2 regions of the Oceanimonas sp. AH20CE76 genome follow, and region 2 is predicted to be linked to the other one. Evidence: predicted binding sites of a transcription regulator. Region 2 holds the regulator's gene; the other holds the start of a gene.
What was found. The regulator sigma-54, encoded in region 2, starts transcription at its own class of promoters, with help from an activator protein. The targets are predictions, from matches to a motif close to TGGCACNGTTTTNGCTT.
Positions count from the first base shown of each region.

Region 1: a site for sigma-54 is predicted at 2,248-2,264, ahead of flhA (flagellar biosynthesis protein FlhA). Genes of this name have one in related genera too.

Region 1 is NZ_CP155481.1:1,044,027-1,047,499, reverse strand. It holds gene flhF (flagellar biosynthesis protein FlhF) at 1-97, opposite strand, end outside; gene flhA (flagellar biosynthesis protein FlhA) at 112-2,211, opposite strand; gene flhB (flagellar biosynthesis protein FlhB) at 2,323-3,456, opposite strand; gene fliR (flagellar biosynthetic protein FliR) at 3,458-3,473, opposite strand, start outside.
Region 2 is NZ_CP155481.1:2,914,553-2,918,025, forward strand. It holds gene lptA (lipopolysaccharide transport periplasmic protein LptA) at 1-216, shown strand, start outside; gene lptB (LPS export ABC transporter ATP-binding protein) at 219-944, shown strand; gene N2M06_RS14315 (RNA polymerase factor sigma-54) at 988-2,424, shown strand; gene hpf (ribosome hibernation promoting factor) at 2,449-2,736, shown strand; gene ptsN (PTS IIA-like nitrogen regulatory protein PtsN) at 2,739-3,185, shown strand; gene rapZ (RNase adapter RapZ) at 3,196-3,473, shown strand, end outside.

The sequences.
Region 1 (3,473 bases), 1.4 Mb from region 2:
TTTTATTAGACATGATCACCGCATCGGCCCCCAGCTCTTCTTTTACTTCGGCCAGGGCGGCACGCATATCTTTGGCAAAAAACCGTTTAATCTTCATTTATGGCTCTCCCGCTACTGCTGCCCAACTGAAGCCACGATGCGGATTTGGCGATCATCCGGCACTTCCTGATAAGACAGCACCCGCAGACTGGGAATGGTATGTTTTACAAAGCGCGCCAGCGTGGTACGCAGCATGCCTGACGTCAGTAATATGGCCGGCTGGCCTTCCAGCTCCTGGTTGGCAGCAGCCTGCGACAGCGACTGCTGCATGCGCTCTGCCAGCCCCGGCTCTATGCCACTGCCCTGAGTACCACCCGCCTGCAAAGAGTTCTGCAAGATCTGTTCCAGCTCAGGTGCCAGCGTAATAACCGGCAGCTCCCGCTCGGTGCCGGCAATTTCCTGCACCAGAAAGCGGCGCAGAGAAATACGGCAGGCGGCGGTCAGTACTTCCGGATCCTGACTCTTGGGCGCGTATTCGGTGAGGGTCTGCAAAATGGTACGCATGTCCCGAATGGACACCCCTTCGTTCAGCAGGCTCTGCAGTACCTTGGTGACCAGCGCCAGACTGAGCGTATTGGGTACCAGCCCTTCCACCAGCTTGGGCTGAGTGCGGCCCACCTGATCAATCAGGTTCTGTACTTCTTCATGACCCAGCAGCTGAGAGGCATTGTTGGTCAGCAGCTGGCTGAGGTGAGTGGCCACCACGGTGGCGGCATCCACCACTGTGTAACCCAGGCTCTGGGCGTTTTCTATCTGATCCCGGCCAATCCAGGTGGCTTCCAGCCCAAAGGCGGGATCCCGGGTGTCTATGCCCTGCACCGGGCCGAACACCTGACCGGGGTTGATGGCCAGCTCCCGCTCTGGGTAGATATCGGCCACCCCGGAGCTGACCCCCATCAGGGTTATCTGATATTCATTGGGGCTTAACTCCAGATTGTCACGTATGTGCACGGCAGGAATAAGAAAGCCCAGCTCCTGAGACAGCTTTTTGCGCACGCCCTTGATACGGCTGAGCAGCTCGCCGCCCTGAGACACATCCACCAGACTGATCAGCCGGTAACCCACTTCCAGCCCTATGGTGTCTACCTGGTTTACATCGTCCCAGCTGAGTTCGCGGTTTTCGTTTGCTGCTATCGCCGGTGCCTGAGCATTGCTTTCCTGTTGCTGCTCGGCCTGCTCCTTGCGACGTTTGTGCATCCACCAGGCACCGCCAGCCGCCAGGCCACCCAGCAGCAAAAAGGCAAAATGGGGCATGCCCGGCACCAGTCCCATGGCAATAAGAATGCCGGCAGCAATGGACAGGGAGCGCGGATTGTCAAAAAGCTGACCCAGCATGGCCTGCCCCATGTCTTCCCGGGTATTTTGCCGCGTCACAATTATGGCGGCGGCAATGGACAGCAACAAGGACGGAATCTGCGCCACCAGACCGTCACCTATGGTCAGCAGAGTGTAGACACGCCCTGCTTCACCAAAGCTCAGCTCGTGCTGAGCCATGCCGATAATAAAGCCGCCGATAATATTGATGAACAGGATCATAATGCCGGCAATGGCATCGCCTTTTACAAACTTGGAAGCACCGTCCATGGAGCCGTAGAAGTCGGCTTCCTGTGTGACCTCTTCCCGCCGGGTGCGGGCTTCATCCTGATTGATAATGCCGGCATTAAGGTCGGCGTCGATGGCCATCTGTTTACCGGGCATGGCATCCAGGGTAAAGCGGGCGCTCACTTCCGAAATACGGCCGGCACCCTTGGTCACCACCACAAAGTTGATGATCATCAAAATCAGAAAGACGATAAGGCCCACGGCATAGTTGCCGCCAATAACCACAGAGCCAAAGGCCTCAATCACGTTACCGGCAGCGTTGCCTCCCTGATGCCCTTCCAGCAGTACTACCCGGGTAGAGGCCACGTTCAGCGCCAGCCGCAGCAGAGTGGCTACCAGCAAAACGGTGGGAAAGGCGGCAAAGTCGAGAGGGCGCTGGGTATATACCGCCACCAGCAAAACCACCAGTGCCAGAGCAATATTGAACGAAAACAGCACATCCAGCATTAATGCCGGAATGGGCAGCACCACCATGGCCAGTGCCGCCAGCACCAGCAAAGGCGTACCCATGCCCGAATGTAACCAACGGGTCCACTGTTTAGCCTGAGAAAGCCTTGCCCTTAACTCCATGACACTCGCTGCGGTTTATTGATAGTGGCGGTGAGAATGCAAGAAGTGCGCCATAAATTTACAGGGACTGGGGCCGATTCTAATCCCTAATCCCTAATCCCTTTAAGTCAATCACACCCGGTATTCATCGGGAATCGGCAAGTCGTCTTTCAGCGGCACTGGTTTATTGCCCTGCCCTTTGCGCCAGGCGTTCAGCTGGAACACATAGGCCAGGATCTGGGCCACCGCCACAAAGAGACCGTCGGGAATTTCCCGATCCAGCTTGGTGGAAAAGTACACGGCCCGGGCCAGCGCCGGAGAAGAAATAACCGGCACCTTATATTCCCGGGCTATTTCCCGGATTTTAAGGGCCACTTCATCCAGCCCCTTAGCCACCACTACCGGAGCCGAGCCGGGTTTATCCTTGTCGTAGCGCAGGGCCACTGAGAAATGGGTGGGGTTGACCACCACCACATCGGCGGTGGGCACTTCCGCCATCATGCGGCGGTTGGCCATTTCCTGCTGCAGACGGCGAATACGGCTTTTTACCTCGGGCTTGCCCTCGGTATTTTTGTATTCATCTTTTATTTCCTGCAGGGTCATTTTCAGCTGGCGGGTGTGATTCCACACCTGAAACGGCACATCAATGGCCACAATGGGCAGCAGCGCCAGACACAGCCCCAGCCCCATCCACAGCAAAAGCTCCAGGGCATCTTTCATCGCCAGGTTCAGGGTTTCACTGCTTAAACGCAAAATATTGTCGAACTGGCCCCACAGCAGCCAGATGGCAATGGTGGCAATAAACACCACCTTGGCAATGGATTTCAGCAGCTCTACCAGTGCCTGCACGCCAAACATGCGTTTAAAGCCGCTCATGGGGCTGAGCCGGTTCCACTTTGGCATCATGGCCTGGGTGCTGAAGTTAAAGCCCCCCAGCAGGCTGTTGCCCACCAACGCCGCCACCAGCACCACCGCAAACATGCCCAACAACGGCCACATGATGCCACCAATGGCCGAGGCCAGCGCCGGCATCATGGTTTCGGGATCGAAAATGGCGGCCCGCTCCAGCTCAAAGCTGGCGGCAAACACCGCCGACATGGCGGCACCCAGTGCGTCTCCCAGCATTAACAGCGCGGCCGCGGCACTAAGCAGCACCGCGGCTGTGCCAAGCTCCTTGGAACGGGGGATCTGGCCTTTTTCACGGGCTTGCCGAAGCCGTTGCTCCGTGGGCTGTTCTGTTCTTTCCTGACCGTCCGACTCTGCCATATCAGCCTCCTTCGCAG
Region 2 (3,473 bases):
GCACGGGAAATTCGCTATGACATGGTCGCCCGCACCATCACCCTGATTCGGGACGCCGAACTCAAGCAGGACGATAATATCGTCACTGGCTACCGTATTCGCTACTTTATCGACAAGGAGCAGATGGAAGCCGAAAGCCAGGGTGGCAAAGACAGGGTCACCACTATTTTCCTGCCTGAGCAGGTACAGAATTTCGACAACCAGAGTAACGACTGACCATGGCCAGACTGAAAGCACGCGGGCTGCAGAAAAGCTACAAAGGCCGGAAGGTAGTGGCTGATGTCAGCCTGACCGTGAACACCGGCCAGATAGTGGGGCTGCTCGGGCCCAACGGGGCCGGCAAAACCACTTCCTTTTACATGATTGTAGGCCTGGTGCAGCGGGATGCAGGCAGCATCACCATAGACGACAATGACATCAGCCATGAGCCTATGCATGTGCGGGCCCGCGCCGGCATTGGCTATCTGCCTCAGGAAGCGTCCATTTTTCGCCGCCTGAGCGTTGCCGATAACCTGATGGCCGTACTGCAGACCCGCAAAGATCTGAACGCCGACGGCCGTAACGAAAAAATGGAACAGCTGCTGGAAGAGTTCAATATTGTCCATATTCGTGACAGTCTCGGTATGAGTCTGTCCGGTGGTGAACGCCGGCGGGTGGAAATTGCCCGGGCACTGGCGGCAGATCCGCGCTTTATTCTGCTTGATGAACCTTTTGCCGGCGTTGATCCCATCTCTGTGCTTGATATTAAGAAAATTATATTACATCTGAAAGATCGAGGCCTGGGCGTACTGATCACCGATCACAATGTGCGTGAGACGCTGGATGTATGTGAAAAGGCCTATATTGTCAGCCACGGGCACCGTATTGCTGCTGGCACACCAGCTGAAATCCTGGCCAATGAGCAGGTCAAGAAAGTCTATCTTGGTGAACAATTCAGCCTCTGAAGGCACCGCTTCGCGCGGTTGATATGGAAGGACGTTAGCATACATGAAGCCGACTCTTCAGTTACGCCTTGGCCAGCAGCTGACCATGACCCCTCAGCTGCAACAGGCCATTCGTCTGCTGCAGCTGTCCAGCCTTGAGCTGCAGCAGGAAATTCAGCAGGCACTGGACAGTAATCCGCTGCTGGAGCAGGAGGAGCCGGACAGTATCAGGGTTGAGGATAATCGCAACGAGGAGCAAATTGCCGCAGACAGCGCCATGGAACGTAATCAGCTTTCTGAAGAGCTGCCCATGGACACCAGCTGGGAGGAAGTTTATACCGCCTCTCCGGTCAGTGGTGGTGCCGGTCTGCCGGAAGGGCTGGAAGATAATGTCTATCAGGGAGAAACCACCGAAACGCTGCAGGATTACCTGATCTGGCAAATGAACCTGACTCCCTTCAGTGATACCGATCAGGCCATTGCCCTTGCGATTATCGATGCCGTGGACGATGCAGGCTATCTCACCGCCGATATTGACGAACTGTTAGCTGCAGCCTCGGCCGACGAGCTGGGCATTGAAGCCGACGAAGTAGAAGCCGTGCTCAAACGCATTCAGCATTTCGATCCCATCGGCGTAGCTGCCCGCAGCGTGCAGGAATGCCTGTGTATTCAGCTCGACCAGTTTCCCGCCAGCACCCCCTGGCTGGCAGAAGCCCGGTTGCTGCTGGAACAGCACATGGATCTGCTTGGTAACCGCGACTACCGTACTCTGCAGCGCAAGACCAGGCTGAAAGAAGACGAGCTGAGAGAAGTTCTGAATCTGATCCAGCAGCTTGAACCCCGCCCCGGCAGCAGCATTATTCAGGGCAGCTCCGAATATGTTATTCCGGATGTGGTGGTCACCAAACGCAACGGTGCCTGGGTCGTGGAACTCAACCCGGAGGCCATGCCCAAGGTACGCCTGAATCAGACCTATGCCGCACTTGCCGACAAGCCCCGCAATAGTGAAGACGGCCAGTTTATTCGTAATCATCTGCAGGATGCCAAGTGGTTCCTTAAAAGTCTCGACAGCCGAAATGAGACGCTGCTCAAGGTTGCCAATTGTATTGTTGAACAACAACAGGCATTCTTTGAGTATGGAGAAGAGGCCATGAAGCCCATGGTGCTGAACCATGTGGCCGAGGCAGTAGAGATGCATGAGTCCACCATCTCACGCGTGACCACACAAAAGTTTCTGCACTCGCCCCGGGGCGTGTTTGAGCTTAAGTATTTCTTCTCCAGTCATGTGGGCACCGACGATGGTGGTGAATGTTCATCCACGGCAATTCGTGCTCTGATCAAAAAGCTGGTCGGAGCAGAAAACCCGGCCAAGCCGCTGAGTGACAGTAAGATTGCTCAGTTGCTGGCCGAGCAGGGGATTAAGGTGGCCAGGCGTACCATCGCCAAGTACAGGGAGTCACTGGCCATCCCCCCTTCCAATCAGCGTAAACGCCTGGTTTAAAGGCAACGACAGAAGGAAGACGTTATGCAAATTAACCTGACCGGACACCATGTAGAAATCACAGATGCACTGCGTGACTATGTTAATAGCAAGTTTACCCGGCTGGAGCGCCACTTCGACCACATTACCAATGTGCACGTCATCCTTAATGTAGAAAAAATGCAGCAAATTGCCGAAGCCAAACTGCACGTCAGTGGTGGTGAGCTGTTTGCCAACGCCCAGCATGAAAATATGTATGCCGCCATCGACGGACTCATTGACAAGCTGGATCGTCAGATCATCAAACACAAAGAGAAGCTCAAGCAAAAGTAACCATGGAAGTCGCCGACATACTAAGCAGGGACTGCACGCGCAGTGCAGTTCCCTGCACGAGCAAGAAGCGTGCTCTGGAAATTATCAGCGAGCTGGCTGCCGAACATTTGAATATCGGCAGCCAGCCGCTTTTTGACTGTTTGCTGGCCCGTGAAAAGATGGGCACTACCGGCATCGGTAATGGCATTGCCATACCTCATGGTCGTATTGGCAATGACAACAAGGCGACCGCGGTACTGCTGACTTTTGCCGAACCGGTAGAATTTGATGCCATCGACAATCAGCCGGTTGGTCTGGTGTTTGCGCTGCTGGTGCCGGAGCAGGAATGTAAACAACATCTGAAAACGCTGTCCTTAATTGCTGAAAAGCTCAGCAACAAACAGATTTGCCGGCAGCTGCGTCAGGCCGGCAGTGACGAAGAGCTTTATCAAATCATGATTTCTGCCTGAAGGAGCCTATATGCAGCTGGTGATTGTGAGTGGTCGTTCCGGGTCCGGTAAAACCGTCGCCCTGCGGGTGCTTGAAGATCTGGGTCACTACTGCGTCGATAACCTGCCGGTTGAGTTACTGCCTGAGCTGGTCCGCCTGCGCCAGAACCGGCCCGGCGCGGTTGCGGTGAGTATAGATGTGCGCAACCTGCCCGACAGCCCCGATAAGCTGGAAGCCTTTCTGGCCGAAGTGCGGGCCATGGACGAGGTGCAGGTATCCAGTTTCTTTATTGATGCCGAAAACGCAGT